4 regions of the Exiguobacterium sp. s39 genome follow, and region 2 is predicted to be linked to each of the others. Evidence: riboswitches for the same ligand, from Rfam matches in the RefSeq annotation. Region 2 holds a riboswitch; each other region holds the start of a gene.
The links. Region 2 has a riboswitch for thiamine pyrophosphate ahead of KNQ11_RS04980 (ECF transporter S component). Riboswitches for the same ligand answer to the same signal wherever they lie in the genome.
Positions count from the first base shown of each region.

Region 1: it holds a riboswitch for thiamine pyrophosphate, as region 2 does, so the genes downstream of both, KNQ11_RS02660 (thiamine phosphate synthase) here and KNQ11_RS04980 (ECF transporter S component) in region 2, are expected to answer to the same signal.
Region 3: it holds a riboswitch for thiamine pyrophosphate, as region 2 does, so the genes downstream of both, thiT (energy-coupled thiamine transporter ThiT) here and KNQ11_RS04980 (ECF transporter S component) in region 2, are expected to answer to the same signal.
Region 4: it holds a riboswitch for thiamine pyrophosphate, as region 2 does, so the genes downstream of both, tenA (thiaminase II) here and KNQ11_RS04980 (ECF transporter S component) in region 2, are expected to answer to the same signal.

Region 1 is NZ_JACSNA010000001.1:518,595-524,208, forward strand. Features, by position in the region: gene KNQ11_RS02645 (MFS transporter) at 1-590, opposite strand, end outside; gene KNQ11_RS02650 (OsmC family protein) at 781-1,206, shown strand; gene nagZ (beta-N-acetylhexosaminidase) at 1,203-2,423, shown strand; TPP riboswitch at 2,480-2,582, shown strand; gene KNQ11_RS02660 (thiamine phosphate synthase) at 2,665-3,258, shown strand; gene KNQ11_RS02665 (FAD-dependent oxidoreductase) at 3,255-4,199, shown strand; gene thiS (sulfur carrier protein ThiS) at 4,196-4,396, shown strand; gene KNQ11_RS02675 (thiazole synthase) at 4,399-5,163, shown strand; gene KNQ11_RS02680 (ThiF family adenylyltransferase) at 5,160-5,614, shown strand, end outside.
Region 2 is NZ_JACSNA010000001.1:938,524-944,137, reverse strand. Features, by position in the region: gene KNQ11_RS04990 (energy-coupling factor transporter transmembrane component T family protein) at 1-89, opposite strand, end outside; gene KNQ11_RS04985 (ABC transporter ATP-binding protein) at 61-1,590, opposite strand; gene KNQ11_RS04980 (ECF transporter S component) at 1,587-2,159, opposite strand; TPP riboswitch at 2,259-2,358, opposite strand; gene KNQ11_RS04975 (50S ribosomal protein L25/general stress protein Ctc) at 2,454-3,131, opposite strand; gene KNQ11_RS04970 (GNAT family N-acetyltransferase) at 3,422-4,972, opposite strand; gene KNQ11_RS04965 (glycerol-3-phosphate acyltransferase) at 4,985-5,515, opposite strand; gene KNQ11_RS04960 (DEAD/DEAH box helicase) at 5,512-5,614, opposite strand, start outside.
Region 3 is NZ_JACSNA010000001.1:1,334,648-1,340,261, reverse strand. Features, by position in the region: gene rsgA (ribosome small subunit-dependent GTPase A) at 1-541, shown strand, start outside; gene rpe (ribulose-phosphate 3-epimerase) at 544-1,200, shown strand; TPP riboswitch at 1,223-1,332, shown strand; gene thiT (energy-coupled thiamine transporter ThiT) at 1,393-1,953, shown strand; gene KNQ11_RS07140 (thiamine diphosphokinase) at 1,955-2,557, shown strand; gene KNQ11_RS07135 (amino acid permease) at 2,612-4,015, opposite strand; gene rpmB (50S ribosomal protein L28) at 4,156-4,344, opposite strand; gene KNQ11_RS07125 (Asp23/Gls24 family envelope stress response protein) at 4,628-4,990, shown strand; gene KNQ11_RS07120 (DAK2 domain-containing protein) at 5,016-5,614, shown strand, end outside.
Region 4 is NZ_JACSNA010000001.1:276,802-282,415, forward strand. Features, by position in the region: gene KNQ11_RS01420 (alanine/glycine:cation symporter family protein) at 1-9, opposite strand, end outside; gene abc-f (ribosomal protection-like ABC-F family protein) at 206-2,005, opposite strand; gene KNQ11_RS01430 (DUF1002 domain-containing protein) at 2,282-3,163, opposite strand; TPP riboswitch at 3,357-3,463, shown strand; gene tenA (thiaminase II) at 3,537-4,232, shown strand; gene KNQ11_RS01440 (hypothetical protein) at 4,284-4,580, shown strand; gene KNQ11_RS01445 (glycoside hydrolase family 3 protein) at 4,611-5,614, opposite strand, start outside.

The DNA.
Region 1 (5,614 bases), 420 kb from region 2:
CCGGAACCCGTCGATTGCTGGACCGGAACGATCTTCCATACTGCGAGGAACGCGATCAATCCCATGACCGTCGTCAGCCAGAACGTGGCTTCGAAGCCAGCGTGTTGACCGATGAACGTACCAATCGGAACACCTAAAACGTTCGCAAGTGTAAAACCACCGAAAATGAACGAGACGGCGACACCGCGCTTCGCGACAGGTACACCGTCACTTGCGACGACCATTGCGAGTGAGATCAAGACACCAGTCAGGATGGCTGTCAGAATGCGGGTTGCGAGCAATACTTCGTAACTTGGTGCAAAACTACTGGCAAGATTCAGTAAGACCCAGGCTAGTAAGAGACGTAGGATCAGGCGACGCCGTTCCAGATGACCGGTCATCGACATGACGATCGGCGTACCAATCGCAAAGGAGATGGCAAATGCCGAGACGAGCGTACCGGCTGTTGCGATCGTGATATCAAGGGCTGAGGAGATTTCAGCGAGGATCCCGACGATGACGAATTCGCTTGTTCCGAGAACGAATGTCAGGAGCGACAACGTAGCGATCAAGAGCCAATCGTGTCGACTTAAACGAGTAGTAGGTGACATGGATGATTCCTCAATTCTAGCGCTTACGCGCGAAACTATGAGTAACAGGATAGCATGAAACGATTTCGTCGGGTATCGCAAAGCGAGATTTCGGGAAAAGAACCATTATTCGAAATAGCGTGTGAATTTCCAGGCTTGCTGTTTTTTGCGTATACTACAGAAGAAGACTACTTATAAAGGAGTGGAAACGATGCAAGCGACAGTGACATGGAACAAACAGATGGGGTTTAGTGGACAGACGGAATCAGGGCATCATCTGGCGATGGACGCAGCACCCGAAAACGGTGGTGAAAACCAAGCACCACGACCGACCGAACTCTTGCTACATGCCGTTGCCGGCTGTACTGGAATTGATATCGTCTCGATTTTAGAGAAGATGCGCTTGACGATCACCTATTTCGAAATGGATATCGAAGGAGAACGGGCAGAGGATCATCCGCGGCGTTTTACGTCGATCTCGATTCATTACCGGCTTGAAGGTGATCTCCCGGAAGATAAGGTCCGTCGTGCCATCTCTTTATCAAAGGATAAATATTGTTCGGTCTCGCAATCCCTGAACGCTGAGATTTCCGTCTATTATTCGATTAATGGTGTGCGAAGCGAGGATCCTTTGTGAAGAAAACCGTACTGATCGGTTGTCTGTTGCTTGCAGGGTGTGCACAGGAGACGACGGAACCAACGAAACCATCACAACCGGAAACGAAGCATCCGACAGAAGAAAAGAAACCGAAGCCTGAGCCGACGAAAGAAGAACGACAACAAGCACGATTAAAGCAGCAACTTGAAGCGATGTCGACGTCAGAAAAGATCGATCAACTGCTCTACATCGGAGTCGCCGGCACGGAACTTTCAGCAGCTGACCGGAAACTGTTAAAGACGCATGCGATTGGTGGGGTCTTACTGCTCGGCGGAAACATCACGTCGGAAGAGCAACTCTTGACGTTCACGCGTGCGATTCAAGAGACGAACCAAAAACCGTATGCGTTCGTCGGGATTGATGAAGAAGGCGGACGCGTCAGCCGGGTACCGGATCAACGATTACGTCTACCGACGAGTCAACGGATGGCGCAAGGAGCAGATGAAGTGAAAATGGAAGACGTCGGACGTACGCTCGGACATTTGTCACGTTTTTATGGCTTCAACATGGACTTCGCGCCGGTCCTTGACGTCAACAGTAATCCGAACAATCCGATCATCGGCGACCGTGCGTTAAGTGCTGATCCGAATACCGTCGCGACGCTTGGTACGGCCCTGATGCACGGGATGCAGGAGACGGGAACGATTCCGGTCGTCAAACATTTTCCCGGTCACGGCAATACGAGTGTCGATTCCCATGTCGGGCTACCGAAAGTGACGGCATCAAAGGAAGAATTGAAGCGGACGGAGCTGTTACCGTTCCAAGAAGCGATTCAAGAGGGCGCCGAGATGGTGATGGTCGCCCATATTCTCTATCCCGCGTATGACGATATGAATCCGTCCTCGCTCTCAAAGCCGATCTTGACTGACCTCTTGCGTCAACAACTCGGATTCAACGGTGTCATCATCACGGATGATCTCGTCATGGGGGCGATCACGAAACAATATGGTCTCGCAGAAGCGGCACGTCAGTCGCTCGTCAATGGAGCTGATATGGCGATGTTTTCAGAGGCAGGTGCTTACACAAAGGTCCATGCTGAAGTGATGCAAGCCGTCAAAGACAAAACGCTGACGCCGGAGATGCTCGATGCCAAAGTAATGCGCATCCTGAAGCTGAAGCAGACGTATGCCGACAGCCAAGAGCAACAGCGACCAACGAAATCGGAACTGATTCAGCAAGTGGAAGCGCTCAACTAGGACTAGCGAAGCAAAGCGACTCATGCTAGACTAATGGGGCAAGCCAATTAAACACGAAAAGACACTAGGGGAGTCTCCCAGCAGACTGAGACGGAAGTATCCGGACCCTTTGAACCTGATCTAGTTCGTACTAGCGGAGGGAAGTGGCTCGAAACCTTAGATATCCTTAGCGCTTCAGCGCATTTTCGGACCACTCCCTTCAACATCGGGAGTGGTCCTTTTTCGTATGGAAAGGAAGAACATGATGCGTCTACATCTGATTTCGACGGGATCCATTAATCCGCTTGACGAAATAAAGACCTTTCAATCGCTTCAACCTTATACGGATCAGCTACATCTACGTGAACCGAACTTGTCGGCGGCAGAATTACTTGATCTAATTGAAGCGCTCCTTGCGCATGGTTATTCGCCTGATCAGGTAACGGTTCATGATCGGGTCGATGTCGCCCATGTCGCCGGCATCGGTGTGCAGCTGACGCGCCGTTCCTTACGTGTCCGCGATGTGCGACGTCATTTTCCGAATCTCGTCATCGGGAAATCAGTCCATTCGCTAGCAGAGGCACTGGCAGCAGAAGCGGAAGGAGCCGACCGCCTGCTGTACGGTCATATTTATCCGACAGCGTCGAAGCCGGACGTGCCACCACGAGGGATTGACGCCTTGAAGCAAGTCGTCACCTTCACGACGAAACCAGTCATTGCAATTGGCGGGATTACACCAGAACGCATGCCTGAAATCGTAGCGACCGGTGTAACCGGAATCGCCGTCTTATCGGGTATTCTCGGTCAATCGGATCCGCTCGCCGCCGTCAAGCATTATCAGGGGGTACGGGTATGACGAATCACATCATCATCGGCAGTGGAGTCATCGGTTTGACGCTTGCTTACGGTCTCGCCTGTCAGAATGAATCCGTCGTCGTCTTAGAACGCGGAGCAGGTGGACAAGGAACGAGTCGCGCGGCTGCCGGGATGCTTGCGACGGACATCGAGCTCAGAGAGGAATTGCATGCACTTGCCGCGCGAAGTCGTCGTCTGTATCCGTTGCTTGCACGTCGTCTCGAGCGAGAAACAGGCATCGATTGTGGATACCGGGAACAACCGTTTTTGTTAAAGCGTAAAGGGCGCGAGCATCTGTTTCCAGCTGTCGGTCAAATCGATCCACGACGACTGACGACTGCATTGATGTATGCCTTACACGCACGTGGCATATCAATTGAAGAACAGGTAGAGGTCACACGCATCGAAGAGAACGATGACTTCATCAGGATCGAATCGAATGCGGGAATCTGGACCGGACAAACAGTGACGGTCGCTGCCGGACGGGGTTCGCAAGCCTTGCTCGATACAGCCGGCATTTCGATCGCGACATATGGGGTCAAAGGGGAATGTCTCGCCGTCCGTCTCGCGGGTCAGCCGTTACGCTCGATCCTGTTTGACGACGCCGTCTACCTTGTGCCGAAAGCAGACGGTCGGATTTTGATCGGTGCGACCGAACTGCCGCACGACGAGACAGTCGGTGTCAGTGTCGCAGGGGTCACGTCATTGCTTCAAGCAGCAGAACGACTGTATCCACCGATTCGTGACGCGGTCATCGAAGAAGTCTGGTCCGGTGTACGACCACAAACGGCGTCCGGCTTGCCATATATCGGAGTCGCCGATTCATCCCGTCGGATCTTCCTAGCGACGGGGCATCATCGGCATGGCATATTACTCGCACCGGCGACAGCGGAAGTCTTGGTAAATACATTACGGTTGATTCAGAAGGAGGAAGTCCGATGAACATTACGATTAACGGCAATGACCACACGATCGATCAGATTGAAACGATCGAGGACATGCTCACGCAACTTGGCTTAGGGGAAAAGCTCGTCATCGTCGAACAGAATCGACAAATCATCGATCGCGCGGCGTATGGTCAGACGGTCATTCGGGACAATGACACATTTGAAATCGTTCATTTCGTAGGAGGAGGATAAACATGCTGAAAATTGGAGAAAAGACATTTGAATCACGATTATTACTCGGAACAGGGAAATATACGGATGCTACGGTACAGCAGAAAGCAATCGATGCGTCTGCTTCACAAATTTTGACATTCGCCGTCCGTCGGCTCGATATCTTCGACAAACAACAAGCGAATTTTTTGGAGTCGCTTGATTTAGCGAAGTACGATTTACTGCCGAACACGGCCGGTGCGAAGACGGCGGAGGAAGCTGTTCGGCTTGCGAAGCTTGCGCGGGCATCCGGTATGTGCGACATGGTTAAGGTCGAAGTGATCGGTTGCGACAAGACGTTACTACCTGATCCGATCGAGACGTTACGGGCTTCTGAAGAATTACTCAAAGAAGGTTTCATCGTCTTACCGTATACGTCGGACGATGTCGTCCTTGCACGGCGACTCGAGGAACTCGGTTGTCACGCCATCATGCCGGCAGCGTCACCAATCGGTTCCGGGCAAGGCATTCTCAACCCACTTCATCTACGATTCATCATCGAGCAGACGACGGTCCCGGTCATCGTCGACGCCGGGATCGGCTCACCGACTGACGTCGCCTATGCGATGGAACTGGGAGCGGATGGTGTCTTATTGAACTCCGCTGTCGCCCATGCTCAAGATCCGGTCAAGATGGCGCACGCCATGCGACTAGCTGTCGAAGCAGGGCGCTTCGGATACGAAGCGGGACGTATCGAGAAGAAACAGTATGCGGTCGCGAGTAGTCCAACGAGTGGATTGATTCGATGAACCGTTACTCACGGCAAACTCGATTTCAACCGATCGGGGAAGCGGGACAAGCACGCTTGGCATCAGCGAAGATACTGATCATCGGCATGGGAGCGCTCGGAACGGCGTCGGCAGAGCAACTCGTCCGCGCCGGTGTCGGCGTCGTCCGAATCGTCGACCGTGATTATGTCGAGTGGAGTAATCTACAACGACAACAGCTTTATACCGAAGACGATGCGCGTCATATCGTACCAAAAGCGATTGCCGCAAAAGCACGGCTTGAAGCGATCAATTCGACGGTGACGATCGAAGCGTATGTATTAGACGTCGACCGGGTAGCGCTGACGTGGCTTCTCGATGATATCGATCTGATCATCGACGCGACGGACAATTTCGATATTCGTTTGCTGATGAACGACATGGCGTTGATGCGTTCGATTCCGTGGATTTACGGTGGATGCGTCGGCAGTTA
Region 2 (5,614 bases):
GTTGCAATCAAGGCAAACATGATCAAAAACAATCCGCTACCCTTGATGACAGGATTGAGTTTAGCGAACGGTGACGCGTTCGTCTGCATGGCGCTTCACCTCCTGGAATTGGTACGAAAGTGGACGTTGTAGCTGACAGCGTTCGAGTAACGGAACATCAGCGAATAACTCGCTCGGACTTCCGTCAAAGGCAATTCGGCCTTGCTCCATGACGAGGACACGATCCGCGTATCGGGCGACGAGTTCCATATCGTGTGTTGCCATGACGAGTGTCGTTCCGTTTTGTTGTTCCGTCAACAACTGTTCCATGAGCCGCCGTGTCGTCAATCCGTCCTGTCCGAACGTCGGTTCATCGAGCAACAACACATCCTTCGTCTGCCCGAGCATCGTCGCGACGCTGAGCCGTCGTTGTTGCCCCGTACTAAGCGCAAGCGGTGACTGCTGTTTGACAGATGCGAGTTCCAGTCGTTCGAGCAACGCTGTGCGCTCATCACTCGTCGCTGCCCGGTGACTCCAGTCGATTTCCGCTTCGACTGTCAGTTTGAGAAACTGCAGATCCGGTTGTTGAAAGACATAGCCAACGTGCTCATAAAAGCGTCGCCGGGAGTAACGCTGAGCCGGACGTTCTTGGAACCGATATGTTCCTTGATGCGAGAGCAACCGACCGAGTGTTGCAAGCAACGTACTTTTCCCGGATCCGTTTGCCCCGAGCAGCATCACCCATTCTCCCGTCTTCAGGGAAAATGTCGCATCGGTCAGCGGATAAGGTGCTTTCGTCGATAATGCAGCGACGTGTAACAAGGGAGTGCCTGCTGTAGCGACTGAGGGAAGCACGTGAAGTCGCGCCGCTTGTGGTCCATCTATGGGTAACGTCTCTAACGTATACGGATACAAAGATGGAACAGCGACCCCTTTCGATTGAAGATGTTCATAAGCTTGCGGAAACAAATCCTGTGGATGTGCCGTTGCAGTCACCGATCCGTCCTCAAGTAAGACGATCTGATCGATATATGGCAAACAGACATCGAGTTGGTGTTCAATCAAGACGATCGTTAAATCGTGTTCTTTCTGAATCCGAAAGATCAACGCCATCAGCTCGTGTTGCCCGATCGGGTCAATCTGAGCCGTTGGTTCATCGAGTAATAAGATCGTCGGCTCAAGTGCCAGGACCGCAGCGAGCGCGAGGCGTTGTTTCATCCCCCCGGATAGACTCGCGATTGGTGTCGAGAAGGGGAGAGGGAGACCAACGAGTGCGAGTAAGCGTTCAATTCGTTCCTCCATCTCTTCGCGTGGAATCGACCGGTTTTCTAAGCTAAAAGCGATTTCGCGTCCGATCGTTTCCATGCAGAACTGTTCTTCTGGGTTTTGGAATAGCACTCCGACCGAACCGGACCGGGTAACGGTTCCCGTCTGTTCGACTTCAATCGTCTCTGGTGTCAGTCCGGCTAGGGCATGAAGCAGTGTCGTCTTGCCACTCCCGCTTCGTCCGAGCAGAAGGGTCGTTCCGTGTTCGATCGTCAGCGATACATGATCGAGCACCGACTTCATCTGACCGGGGTAGCGGATGCTGAGATCGTCGACAGTAATCATGCGACTTCCCGTTTCGCACGTCCGGCCGCAAACCCGTTCAAGACACCGGTCGCAACAAGGCGACGGACGAGAATCGCTGCAAGCAAGCCGCCCAGTAATGCGCCACTAATCAATTGTAAGCCAGTTGTCGCAAGCAACGTCGTCGTCGTGTAGTAACCGAATCCGTTCGCGATCAGACTATAGACAATGCTACCAATCGCGGCTCCAACACCCGATAACATCAATGTCCAGGTGTCATAACGGCGATAACGCGTCATCGCAAAGACGAGTTCCGCACCAAGCCCTTGGCATACCCCGATGAGAAGAGCCGATAAACCAAAGTGACTACCCGTGAACAGCTCGACGGCTGCCGCGACGATTTCCGCGATGAGAGCGGCACCTGGTTTTTGAATGATTGCTGCGACGAGCGGGCTCGCGATGATCCAGATCCCAAACATCCAGTTGGCACCGACAGGTCCGAAGATCGCAGACATCGGTAACCAGAGTGTTGACCAACCGAGATAGATGACCCCGCAAGCGACGGCGAGCATCATCATGACCATGATTTCTTTCATTTTCCAGTTTTGCATTAGGTACGTCCTCCTTAGAATGGGGGAGACGCCAAAAAGACCGCCCTCCGTAAAAAAGAGAGCGGTCCTCAGAAAAACTGCGCGCAGCAGGAGTCATTGGATGTGATCGCTCCACTTTCCTACGCTAGTATGAACTAGATCAGGTTCGAAGGGTCCGAAGTGAATCGTCTCAGCCAAATGGGCTCCCCTAGTGGATATGGTAATAGGTGATACGCTGTTCACTTTAGGCAATCTTCTGTCTATTGTCAAGACACAAAAAAACGATACGCCACGAAGGGCGTATCGTCAAACGACTTATTTGTTGTCTTCGTTCTCTTCTTTTGCTTCTTCTGAAGACTCTTCCGTAGCTTCCGCTTCGTTGTCTTCACCAGCTTCCGCTTGTGCCTCAGCTTCTGCTTCTTCGATTTCCTCAAGCTCTTGTTCAAGCGTTGATTCGACGACAGCTGCGACTTGAATGTCGCCTTCTGTGACGATACGGAAATCTTTTTGTTCTGGAAGATCAGCAACAGAAATCGAATCGCCGATTTCGAGGTTCGTGACGTCGACTTCGACGTTCTCTGGTAATTTATCTGGTGTAGCTGCGACTGTTACTTTAAAGAGTGTCTGTGACAGGAATCCACCGACTTTAGCGCCAGCTGCTTCGCCGACGAGTACGACATCTGCTTCAACTTCTGTCTCTTCATCCATTTTAACGGCGATGAATTCAACGTGATCGACAGTTGGTGTGAAGACATCCATATCACGACGGTTGATCAAGACGTTAATATTTTTACCGTCGAGTTTCAGTGAAATCAAGACGTTCTCACCGTTTTCTCGAACGATTTTAAGCAATTCTTTTTCTTCAAATGCGATTGGTGTACTTTCCACTTTGTAACCATACACGACACCAAGAGCTTTTCCTTCATGACGTAATTGTTTACGGAGTGAGCGTGGACGTACCTCGCGTTTTTCGGCTGTTAATTTAACTGACATGTTCATTTCCCCCTTGAATTTGGTATAGCCCTCAAAAGGTAATGAATGTAGGAGCAGGACAAGTCCTGAACAATTTAAATATGCTAAGACAATCGGTTTCAGACTCTTTTGAATCTGACGCTTTCGTGACTTTGCATTTCTCTCCCAGGTCATTACGCTGATATTGAGAAACATGTGTGAGTAAGTCACCGGTTTGATGCGGTGCTAGTGAGTTTATACCCCTATGTTTTAAATCCTTAAACCTCTAATTTTTATTTTTTAAAGTCGAAAGACCTCCAAACCGCTTGAAATCAAGGGTTAAGAGGTCTTTCATTTTTTTCATTTTTTATGGTGATGCGTTGGTTTTCACGGACTAATACACGGATGAGACGTTCGATGTGCCGCATCGTCGTCTGTCCCATCGTTGAGATTTGGAGCCATTGATTATGGACGAGATAGTCGCTTTCATACTGGACGTGATAGCCCTGAATCCGAAGAGCGTCTCCTAAAGCGGTTGCCGACGGATGAACGATCGTCAGAATTCCCGGCGCTTGCGCTTCTTGAGTCGCAAGCAGGTTGAAACCAGTAGCGCGAACGGCTTGTTCGAGATAGGTCATCTTGATGGCTGCTTGATCGAGATCAAGGGCATCGAGCGCTGCCTGACAAGCCAGCAACAAGTTCGATGAGCCGGAAAAGGCGACGCCTTCCGCATAGAGTCCGAGATCCAGATAACGTGGAACACGTGGAGAAGGTAGGATGCAGTCTGTATGACCGATGAACGCAAGACCCGGTAAACCCCCAATTGCCTTTCCGGAGACGGTCGTGACGAATCTGCAGCCAGCGTATGAGAAACGTCCGGTCCCGACGGCGCTGATCGCATCGACGATGAGTGCGGTTCGTTGATCTAATAGCGATTTTACCGCATCGAGATCGTAGAGAACGCCCGTAGACGTCTCACAATGCGTCAACCAAATCCAGTCGTACTCCGTTTGATGCAGTTGACTTGCGAGTTGTTCCAAGTCGATCGGGTGACCGGACGGAAGCAGGTGGATATCAAATGACTTTCCTGCTCGTGCCGCGTGATCGATCAAGCGTTGACCGAACTCGCCACCGTTTAGAATCAATCCATGTCCACTCAGTTGTTGTGCGACAATATCATTGGCGAGGGTGCCACTGCCAACAGCCATCGAGACATATGGCAAATCCAGCAACTGACACATCCGACCACGTAAATCTTGATCGAGCTGACGCATCGAGGCCGTCCGATGCGGACGCGGTGCTTGTTGTGCCGCTTGGCGGACTGTTGGTGCAACCTCGACTGGACCGGCTAGAAAATGCAGAGGACGTAAAACGTCCGCGATGACGGATCGTTCATATGTTGCGCGCGACAACAACATCGGTACGAACTGGGCATCGCCACTACCAAGCGTTGCTGCGATTGGTGTGAAGCCGAACCGCGCATATAGTTTAGCTTCCCGTGTCGTACCACTGATATAGACATGATCAATCGTTTCCCGCTCCAAGTAGACCATCAAAAAGCGCATCAATTGCATGAACGTACGACTATTGCGGTACTCGGGACGAACGCTGAGTAAGCGGATTTCCGCTGGGTCCGTCAGTGTCTCATCTAACGTCACGCCTTTTTCTTCAAGTGAAAAAGGGCGATGCTTCCGAATGGCAATCATCGCGACGAGTCGATCGTCTTCCTTGCCGATCAGATAGGTATTTTGATCATGAAACCGGTCAATCCGTTTCCGTTCGGTGTTCGGTTGATGTTGCGGAATCTCTTCCGTGAAGGTGAGGTAGTTCAGTTCATGGATTGCTTCCGCGTCCGAAGCGGTAGCAATGGAAAAGTCGATCATGAGACGTCCTCCTTATGTAATGACTGGCTTGTGAAGTGCATCATGAGCCCACAGGACAAGTAGACTTACAGCAACGGTACACAAGATATTGATGGGTCCCGCGTTAAAGTAGACAGGGAGTAACGGGAGCAGAACAACCGGAATCAGCCCCGCTTTGACGCTATCTTTCGTTACGAGATAAGACAGACCGAGTATGCCTAGTCCGGCAAGATATGCCCACGGCGTTATGGCGAAGACGATTCCGGAAAATACGGCATACCCTTTACCGCCGCGTCGCGGATGAAACAACGGAAACAAGTGACCGATAAGTACGGCAAGAGCGACGGGATAAAATGCGTCTGTTAGCTGTAGTGCAAGAACCGTCTTCGCGGCATCAAACAGGTACACGAATAAAAAAGCCGGGAGCCCACCAGCGCGATGGGCGTTGCGGGCACCGATGTTTCCGGAACCGACCTGTGCCAAATCGGTACGACTGACGTACTTCCAGAGCGTACCGCCAAGAATACTACCGATAAGGTAACCAAGCAGGAGATCAAGGATCACCGATGTTCCTCCTTTGTTTCTACGAGATGTACGAGTTCCTTGACGGTCAGGGCATCACTGTCTGGAGCCGTCAGGACGGCATCGACCATCTGAGCTTTT
Region 3 (5,614 bases), 400 kb from region 2:
TTTGCTGGACGATGTTAAAGGACCGGCTGTCCGAGAGGCGATTGCCGCTTACCGGAAGATTGGGTATACGGTCATCGAGACATCAAGTGAGACGTTGGCAGGTATTGAGCAAGTCCGTCCGTTACTTGCTGGAAAAACGAGCGTTCTCGCCGGACAATCCGGTGTCGGGAAAAGTTCATTGCTCAATGCACTGGAACCCTCTCTTGATTTAGAAACAAGTGCGATCTCGAAATCACTCGGACGCGGACGTCATACGACGCGCCACGTCACATTGATGCCGCTTGCCGAAGGATTGATTGCCGATACGCCAGGTTTCTCGAACCTCGATTTTCCGTATGATATGGAAATCGAGGATGTACGGTGGAGTTTCCCTGAATTCGTGGCTGTACAAGATGATTGCAAATACCGAGGTTGCTTGCATTTGAATGAACCCGGTTGTGCCGTCAAGGAAGCCGTCGAAGCCCAAGAAATCATGCCCTCTCGTTATGAGAACTATGGTATGTTTATAGACGAAATCAAGAATCGAGCCCGGAGGTATTGAAGATGATTAAAATTGCACCATCTATCTTATCAGCAGATTTTGCGAATCTCGAACGCGATGTTAAAGCAGTCGAAGCAGCAGGCGCGGACTATATCCATTTTGATGTCATGGACGGTCAGTTCGTACCGAACATCTCATTTGGATTACCTGTGCTTAGCAGCTTACGTCAAAAGACGGATATGATTCTCGATGTCCATTTGATGATCGACCAGCCAGAACGTTTCGTCGAGGATTTCGTCAAAGCAGGGGCGGACATCGTGACGTTCCACGTCGAAGCGACGAATCATGTCCATCGTGTCTTGCAACAAATCAAAGCAGCGGGCGCAAAGGCAGGAGTCGTCTTGAATCCCCATACGCCATTATCAACGATTGAACACGTCCTTGAGGATGTCGATATGGTTTTATTGATGACGGTCAATCCGGGCTTCGGTGGACAAGCCTTCATCGAGCGTGTCATGCCGAAACTCGCAGCACTTGCGCAAATGAAAGCAGATCGTGGTCTGACATTTGAAATCGAGATTGACGGTGGCGTCAATCCGGAAACGGCAAAGCTTTGCATCGATAACGGTGCGAACGTTCTCGTCGCAGGATCAGCAATCTACAATGCACCAGATTATGCGGAAGCGATCACTAGCATTCGTCAAGGGGCTGCCGTATAATAAGAACGAGAAAACGAAATATGATGACCGCAAGGGGTGTCGCTTGAAAAGCGGCTGAGAGGAGTCTTTTAGACTTTAACCCTTCGAACCTGTTCCGTTCAAACGGACGTAGGGATGTGGCGCACGCAGGCAGTACGGCGTTCGTCGTACTGCCTTTTTGCGTCCTCTCGTACAATGAAGGAGGAAAATAGCATGAAACGGTTACAAATGATGATGGAAATTGCCATCTTCGCCAGTCTCGGAGTCGTCTTTGATTTACTGATTCCATTCAAAATGCCACAAGGAGGCTCAATCAGCTTAGCGATGTTACCGATCTTCGTCATGGCATTTCGCCACGGTGTCGTCGGAGGGGTCGTCACGGGAGCGCTTGTCGGTACGATTCAATTGATGTTCGCTCCACAAGTCTTGACGATCGTTCAACCGATGCTTGACTATACGATTGCGTATGGTGTCGTCGGATTAAGTGGTCTGTTCGCGCGTCAAGTCAGACTAGCCGCGCGCAATGGACAAAAGAAAAGCTTGATGGCGTTCGTTCTCCTGGCGACGTTATTAGGCGCAGGACTCCGTTATATCTGTCATGTCATCAGTGGAATCGTCTTTTTTGCCGAGTATGCCGAAGGTCCAGTCGTACCGTATTCATTGATTTATAACGCGACATACATGGTACCGTCTTACGTTCTTTGTGGTGTCGTTGCGGGTCTTTTATTTACGACTGCGCCACGCTTACTCCGTTATTCGGCACGAGGCGTCTGAGATGCGGGCGATTCTCGTCTGTGCCGGTCCGCGAGAAGAAGCGCCGGATTTACGGACGTTTTGTCAGCCAGGTGATTTTATCGTCGGTGTCGATGGTGGTGTTCAGACGATTGAATCGTTTGGGCTGACATGCGACCTGACGATTGGTGATTTTGATTCGCTTGGTTATGTACCAGAAGGGGCAATCGTTCATCCGGCCGAGAAAGATGAAACGGATCTCGAACTGGCACTTCGTACAGTCTCAGAGAAGAAACAGTTTGAGGATACCTTCATTATCGGGGCGACAGGTGGGCGGCTCGACATGACCGTCCAAAATGTATATCTATTGAAGCGATACCCAGAGGCACGACTCGTGACGAAACGAGAAGAGGTACGATACTTGGCTGAGGGAACGTATGCAGTCGAAGCAGGGAGCTATCATTATCTTTCGTTCATTCCACTCGTACCATCTACTTTAAGCTTATCCGGAGTCAAATATCCACTTGATGCACATCCAGTACCGGTCGGAGGTTCCTTGACCGTCAGTAATGAATGGTGTGCGTCAGAAGCGAAGGTAGAGCTCCATCAAGGAGAACTATTGATGATGCGGACGCTTAAGGAATAGCACAATCATAGGAAAGAGGCCGTGGACAAATCCATGGCCTCTTTTTGTATGAAATTATTCTTCGAGTTGAGAAGGGGCGACACGGATGTCGCTTTGGGCGGATAGATGTTTTCCTTTGACGAAGAGATGATAACTTCCCCACATGACGAGGAAGAAAGGAACACCGATGTATAGAGCGATTCGTTGATCCGCTTGAAACGCAAGACTGACGAGGACGACGACGTTTAACGTCAGCGAAATCAGTGGTAACACCGGATAGAGTGGTGTCTTGAATTTCAGTTCGGATACATCGTGTCCGTTTCGGACGAACTGACGACGAAATGCGAGCTGCGAAGCAGAAATCGAAATCCAGCCGACTTGAGCGCCAAGTCCGGCTAAGGACAAGAGCCAAATGAAGACGGTATCCTCTGCGAAAAACGCGGTTAGGAGCGATAACATCGCAAACATCATCGTAAAGAGTAACGCGCGCATCGGCACACCACGTGCATTGACGTAAGATAATTTCTTTGAAATCATCCCTTCTTGCGCCATCGCCCATAACATCCGAGTCGCCGCATATAATCCGGAGTTTCCGACGGACAATAGTGCCGTCAAGACGACGATGTTCATCAAATCAGCAGCGTACGGAATACCGATCGCATCAAAGACCATGATGAACGGACTGCTGACTCCGCCAGCTGTTTCATACGGAATTAATGCACCAACGATCGTAATCGATAAGACGAAGAAGATGAACGTCCGCCAGACTGTATTGCGGATGGCTTTTGGAATCGATTTTTCGGGCGTGTCGGACTCCCCAGCCGCAACACCGATCAATTCCGTTCCTTGGAAGGCGAAGTTGACGGCAATCATCGTCGTCAAGACACCGAGAATCCCGTTTGGAAACCAACCGCTTGCCGTAAAGTTCGCGAATAACGATGTTGGGCGATCTGCTTCCATCGGTAACCAGCCGAACCAAGCAGCGCCACCTAGAATGATGAAGAACAGGATCGCGAGGACCTTCAAACTCGAGAACCAGAATTCAGCTTCACCGAATGCTTTGGCGGAGACGGCATTCAGACCGAACAGCAAGACCGTAAAGACGGTACACCAGACGACAACGGGTACGTTCGGAAACCAGCGGTCCATCAAACTGCCGGCAGCTGTAATTTCGAGTGCGACCGTCACGGCCCAGCCGAGCCAATAAATCCAACCGACGGCAAAGCCGACCCCTGGTCCGATGAAGCGGGTCGTATAGGTCTGAAATGACCCCGAGACCGGCAGATAGACCGCTAATTCTCCTAGACATAACATCGTCAGATACATGATGGTCCCACCCACGATGTAACTGAGGACCGCCCCGAGAGGTCCTGCTTGTGAAATCGTTAATCCTGACCCTAAAAATAAGCCTGTTCCGATGATTCCGCCGAGTGAAATCATGAACAGGTGTCGACTCGTCATCTCTCGTTTGAGTTGCATGATGACTTCCCCCAATTCTGACAAAATAAAGTACGTTCCTATTGTAAGCGTTTTCAATAAAAGCGACAATTAGTTTATGAGAAAAATAAATGAGGGCATAAAAAAACCGGAAGGGAAGATTCCCATCCGGTGGTTGCGCCTTATACGCGTTCGACTTTACCTGATTTAAGAGCTCGAGCTGAAACCCAAACCTTTTTCGGCTTACCGTCGACGAGGATACGTACTTTTTGTACGTTGACTCCCCAAGTACGTTTTGTTTTGTTCAATGCGTGTGAACGGTTGTTACCCGACTTTGGCGATTTCCCAGTAACGTAGCATTTACGTGCCATGCGTTCCGCCTCCTTTTATGTTGTTTTGCGTTCGTCCTAATAGACACTTTGCTATCTTAGCATGGTGTCAGGGCGGTTGCAACATAAAAAAAGTAGCTGACAAGAAAAAAACTTGACAGACAACCTCGAAATTTAAAATAATGGATGAGGATGATGGTAAAAGTTCATTTGACCGCTACTATTTTTCACTTATTCATTGTATAGTCAGTACGGCGACTTTTCAATAGTAGGTCCTTATAGTAGAATTATGAGAAGAATACAATATTCAAAGGGGGCTACTCAGGTGGCGATCGAGATGAAAACGACCTATGGAAAGATTGATGTAGATAATGATGTCGTCGCGCAACTTGCGGGCGGCGCAGCAATGGAATGTTTTGGTGTCGTTGGTATGGCATCCCAGTCTCAAATCAAGGATGGTCTTGCTGAACTCTTAAAACGTGAGAACTTTGCACGCGGTGTCATCGTTCGACAGGCTTCAGAGCAGGTCCATATCGATATGCATATCATCGTAAGCTATGGAACGAAAATCTCAGAGGTGGCGAACAACGTACAGAGTCGCGTGAAATACACGCTCAGTCAGGCACTAGGTCTTGACGTGACATCTGTGAACATCTTTGTCCAAGGAGTCCGCTTGACGAATGTCTAAGGCGGGAATAGAGGAGGAAACTTTAGTGAGTGTAGATCGTTTAACAGGAGCGCAGTTAGTCAAGATGATTCAAAATGGCGCGGCGAATCTCTATCAAAATGCAGATTTCGTCGATTCATTGAACGTCTTCCCTGTGCCAGATGGTGATACGGGAACGAACATGAATTTGACGATGACTTCAGGAGCAAAAGAAGCAGGTAAATCAACTTCGGATTCTGTATCGGAAGTCGCGAACGTCTTCGCACGTGGATTATTGATGGGGGCGCGCGGAAACTCTGGCGTCATCTTAAGTCAATTGTTCCGTGGATTCTCGAAATCAATCGAAGGCAAAACAACGATTGATACGAAGGAATTCGCAGATGCGTTACAAAAAGGTGTCGATACAGCATACAAAGCAGTCATGAAACCGGTTGAAGGAACAATCTTGACGGTTGCCCGTGAAACAGCGGTCGCTGCTATCGCACAATCTGAGACAACGACGGATTTCTTAGAGTTGATGCGTCAACTCGTCGAAGCTTCGAAAGTATCGCTCGACGGAACACCAGAACTTCTTCCGGTATTAAAAGAAGTCGGCGTCGTTGACTCTGGTGGTCAAGGTCTCGTTTGTATCTATGAAGGATTCCT
Region 4 (5,614 bases), 660 kb from region 2:
GGCGTTCATGATGGTGTATTCCTCCCAAAGAATAATAAAAGCTATACGCTAAATTATACGAATTTTCAGACAATAAGCAACAACAAAATAAAATAAAATTTTAAAACTTAATAAAGTTAGCTAAATGTTAGGAGTTAAAAACATTGTAGGTGAACGAAAAAACTGCCACTCTCGGTATCGAGAGTGACAGGCAAGTAAAGCTAAATCATCCATACTGTAGCAATTGTTCGTATAGGTCATCGAGTTGCTGTTGGATGCTTTTAGAAACGGTATCGGTCGGTTTTTCACGTTTTGCTAATTTCTGTTCAAGCCGCTCGATCTGCACTTCTAACTCATGTTGTGACAAGCGTTTTGGTTTTTGAGGGGTTACGTGGAGTGAGGAAGACGTAGCGAACTCAGTACGCTTCTGTTGAGCATACGCATACGTACCATGATAACGCGTCAGACCATTTTCGAGCCACAGGATCTGCGGAAAAAGCCGATTTAAGAAATAGCGGTCGTGTGAGACGGCAATCAATGTACCAGAAAAATTCTCGAGTGCTTCTTCGAGTGTCTCTCTTGATTCAATATCGAGATGGTTCGTCGGCTCGTCGAGAATTAATACATTGACCGACGAATGAACGAGGACGGCGAGTTGCAATCGCACACGTTCGCCTCCGCTCAGTGACAAAATGGACCGAAAGACAGTTGGTCCAAAGAACAGGAACCGGGCTAGGATATGGCGGGCTTCCGCTTCTGGAACGGCAATCCGGTCTCTAAACCAGTCGATTAACCGCGCGTCCTCCTCGAAATGGGCATGCTGGGACAGGTAACCGATCCGATTCGATGGTCCACGCGTGAGTGTGCCTGCCTCTGGTGATAATTCGTCAAGCAGCAGTGAGAGCAACGTCGATTTCCCACTCCCATTCGTTCCGACGATCGCGATCCGATCCTGTGCCATGATCTCGAACGAGACGTCATCAAAAATGTGGCGAATTCCGTAAGCAAACGAGAGTTCTTCAGCGCGAAAGACGACTTGGCTCGTGTGATCAGTGGAAGAGAAGGAGACATCAGCGGTTTTGGCTTCGAGTTGTGGTCGTTTAATCCGTTCGATCCGCTCGAGTGCTCGTTCCATTGATTTTGCTTTACGGAATAATTTCTCACTCGGTGGAGACGCTTCGTTTGCCCATTGCCGGAGTCGACGAATCGCTTCCTTCATTTTCTTTATTTTTTTCTGTTGCTCTTGGTAGGCGTGGAACTGTTCCATCAAGCGACGTTCTCGTTCGACGACGAACGCGCTGTAATTCCCTATATAGGTTGTCAGTTCACCGTCCTCGAGTTCAACGATCGAGGTGACGACGGCGTCTAAGAAGACCCGGTCGTGAGAGACGAGCAGGATGGTTCCTGTGTAGTCCCGTAAGAACTGCTCTAGCCATTCCACGGCAGCTAAATCAAGATGGTTCGTCGGTTCGTCAAGAATGAGCAGATTTGGCTCCATGAGTAACATGCGACCGAGACAAATCTTCGTCTGTTCACCACCGCTCAACTGGTGGAAAGGACGAGTGAGTAACGGACGAAGGTGTAACCCGTTCACCATGCGCTCGATTTTCGAGTCGAGTAGATAGCCATCCTTTTGTTCGAACGCATTCGTCGCTTCCGCATATCGTGCGAGTAACGCATCCAGATTCTCTGGTGCTGTCGCCATCATTTGCTCCAACTGTTGCATCCGAGAACGGATCGCGAGGATGTCTTCAAACGCTGTCCAAAGGACGTCGAGTCCGGTCATCGTCTCACTATATACAGGAAGTTGTTCCAAATAGCCGATCGTCAAACCGCTCTTTTGATAGATGACACCACCGTCCGGTTGCTCAAGGCGAGCGAGCAAGCGGAGTAATGTCGTCTTGCCACTCCCGTTTCGTCCAATTAGACCGACACGGTCGTGTTCGTTTAAGAAGAGGGAAACATCCGTTAAGATCGTTTCGCCTCCGAATTGTTTGGTTAGGTGTTGAATGTCGCAAATCATCATAATCAATTGATCCTTTCGCGCGCATCAAAAAAAGGAGAGCGCAAATAGCACTCTCCATCACGTGTGAAAGATGCGCTTTGCTGTATTTTTCAATCATGAAGTTCTAAAAAAGGGCAGACGGGTGCCTTAGAACGCCATTCCATGAAAAATCGCGCGCAACAGATACAATTGTTCCATCAACCAGTGTTTGCACGCGGCAAAGTCCATCTTTTCACACCACCTTTCGTTTCAGATATCTCTAGTTTACTATTTTTTTGTCAGTTACGGAAGTCTGAATTATTTGAACACGCCAGCGATTGAACTGAAGAAGTCACTGAGTCCATCGAATAATTTAGCGAAGAAACCTTTCGTTTCTTCTGATGTTGCGAACGCGTGGATGTCTTGCCCCGCATTTTTCAAACCACTCTCGATTTGTCCCCAGTTGATGTTCGCTTGCTCCATTTGATTGAATAGATTCGTCAACCGGTCCATTTGTGCGTCAGACAACTGGATATTGTTGTTTTGAATGACTTGGACGATCAGGTTTTCGATCTCGACTTTGGTTTCCGGTTTTTGATTGGCGATCTCAGCCTTGATCTCATTCATTAAGTCAGCGACTTTATCCGTGCCGACCGTTTTTCCGACGTCTGATGTGACCGATAATTCTTGCTGTGCTAAATCCTTGCGTTCGTCACTTAACTTAATTCCAGTCTCAGCGGAAGTTTGATCGTACGCTTTCATGATTCCTGTCAGTGCCGATGTCCCGGTCACCTTGTAGGGAGAAGTGATCGTGATATCGGCATCTTTGACACCCGCTGTGACGAGAGCGTTGAGATACATATCCTTTGTCACCCATGTGATGTTCTCCGTCGAGACGGAAAGTCCATCACCTTTTTCCGTCAGTTCGATCTTAGCCGACGAATACATGTTGCCACCTTTTTGCGACTGTGGAATGTTTTTCCCGAGATATTTTTCTTCGTCAGCAGAAGTGGCGATGATCGGTGTGATGCCTTCCGGTGCATTGAGACGGGAAAGCACCCATGCTTTATCCTTTGCGCCGAGCGACTCCCCGAGTGTGACGATCGTCTTATCGACGACTTGTTCGGCAGATGCGGCTGTCGGGAGTAATAGAGCAGAAGCGATAACGGCTGACGCCATGATTTTTGTTGGTGTATGCATAATGAAATCCTCCAATTGTAAGTAACAGAATGAATTATAGTATCAGGTACTAAAGTTAGTGTACGAGAACGAAAGAAGTTCGGAATCGGTCTGTAGATGGAGACGGCATCCGTCTTCTGACACTCCATAGTATAGCGAAAAGAGGACAACTTGACTTCCATTTTCAGCATGCTATAGTGGATGGGAATCGAATAATGACCACTAGGGGAGTCGGTAGACCGACTGAGACGAACGAAGACGTTCGGACCCTTTGAACCTGATTAAGTTCGTACTTACGGAGGGAAGTGGCGTCAAGTCTTGTTCTTCTTGCGCCATGCCCGTGTGTTTCGGGGTGGTGTTTTTTCGTTTCATACTAAACGAGGAGGATGAGATCATGACATTCACACAAGAAATCAAACAAGCGGCACAAGCGTATTGGGATAGTAGTTTTACGCACCCATTTGTACAAGGAATCGGGGAGGGGACGTTACCGCTCTCGAAATTTCGGCATTACGTCATGCAGGATGCCTATTACTTAAAACACTTTGCGAAGATTCAAGCGAAGGCAGCGTCAAAAGCAGACGACTTCGCGACGATCGCGACACTTGCCGAGCATGCTACTTCGACTTACGAGGCAGAGTTGAGCTTACATCAATCATTTTTTGAGCCGCTCGGTATTACGGAAGCAGATCTTGAAGCATTTGAACCGGCACCGACAGCATATGCGTATGTCTCCCACATGCATCATGCGAGTGAAGGAACGCTCGGTGAGACGATTGCTGCCATCTTGCCATGTTACTGGTTGTATTATGAAGTCGGACAGCAATTACTGACGTGTACTCCGGAAGAAAAAATCTATCAGCAATGGATCGACACGTACAGCTCGGAATGGTTTGAAAAGGTCGTCTTTGAACAGATTGCACGGCTTGATGCGCTGGCGGAACAAGCGAGCCCGATGGAACGCGAGCGGATGAAACGTCATTTCGTGACAAGTTGTTACTATGAGTTACTCTTCTGGCACATGGGGTGGACGGAAGAGACGTTCACGTCGGTCTACGAAAAGATTCCAGCACGCCCGGTATCTTCTTAAACCAGTAGATGGTAGAATTAGGAATACCATCTGGTGAAAGTAGGGATTGGAATGGAAATCGTAGTCATCGCACTCGTGATCCTCGCGGCATATGCTATGCAACGAATGCTTGGTAAAGTCAAAGTAAGATTTGTAGGACTTATCATCCCAACGTTGATTGTGTTATCCGGTATATCCGCATCGACTCGAAACTTCAAGGTAGCGTATAGCATGGGAAGCTATATTTCTGCTGTTCTTGTCATCGTCGTCTATGCACTGCTGACTTATTGGTTATACCGCGTCTACCATCGTGCGAAAGAAGAAACTGAATATCCGTATCAATCATTAAAAGACCGAGGCATCCTTTAAGGAGCTTCGGTCTTTTGGTGTATCACGTCATCATTTTTTCCAGTTTTTAAAGCCGTCACCGAATTCGAGATGCAGTTGATCGGTAAAGACACCGTTCTGAAAGACCGGCACATCAACCGGTAAAGTGCCTTGCGGTTTGAACGTTCCGAAGATCGCTCGGATACCTGCAGGCAGGTTCGGTCCCGCTGATTTTAGATTGCCTGCTTCGGAGTCTGGACCGTTTGGATCGCCTTTGAAGCCATAGACGAGGACGTGTGCCGGTGCGTCCGGTTGAACGGCGACATCGTATGGGTTACGGAGACTGAGCAGGACGGATGGTGTATCCGTTTGTTTCGCATAGCGGAAGATCGAAGCCGGAATCGCTTGTTCTGGTGCAGTAGGTAGTAGTTTAGCACTCGTGTTGACGTTGGAACCGACGATGATGTAATCTGCTGCATCGAGTTGCGCCCGTAATGTCGGGTTTTGGTCGAGCGGTAGCGTAGTAGCCGAGTAATTCGCTGTCATCACGTGCCAGTTCCGATTCTTCGGTAGGGAAGCGATCGTTTTTTTCATGCTGTCCGTTTGATCCGCCGCAGGAGCGATCACAAGAACATTTGCGTTCTTTTTCGGTTTGAATGGTAAGGTCCGCTGATAATTTTTCACGAGTGTGACCGCGGCTTCCGTCATCGCACGTTCTTTTGCTTTATGCTCGGGACTACCGACGATTTGGTTCGATTGCGCGATTTTTTCAGCTAGGGATGTCGTGTCAGTCGTACCGTTCCAAATTCCGCGTTCTGCTTTCAGTGTCAGAATCCGCTCAACCGATTGATCGATCCGTTCCTCTGAGAGGCGACCATCTTTGACTGCTGCGATCACATCCTTGAAAATCTGATCGAGCTTTGTGACATCTTGCTCGGAACGAAGGATCGTCGGCATGAGCGCGATGTCGACTCCAGCGTCAAACGTCTTTAAGACGGCTTCTGATTCCGTGAAGTTGTCGGCGATCGCCTGCATGTTCAACGCGTCTGTGATGACGATGCCATCGTAGCCAAGTT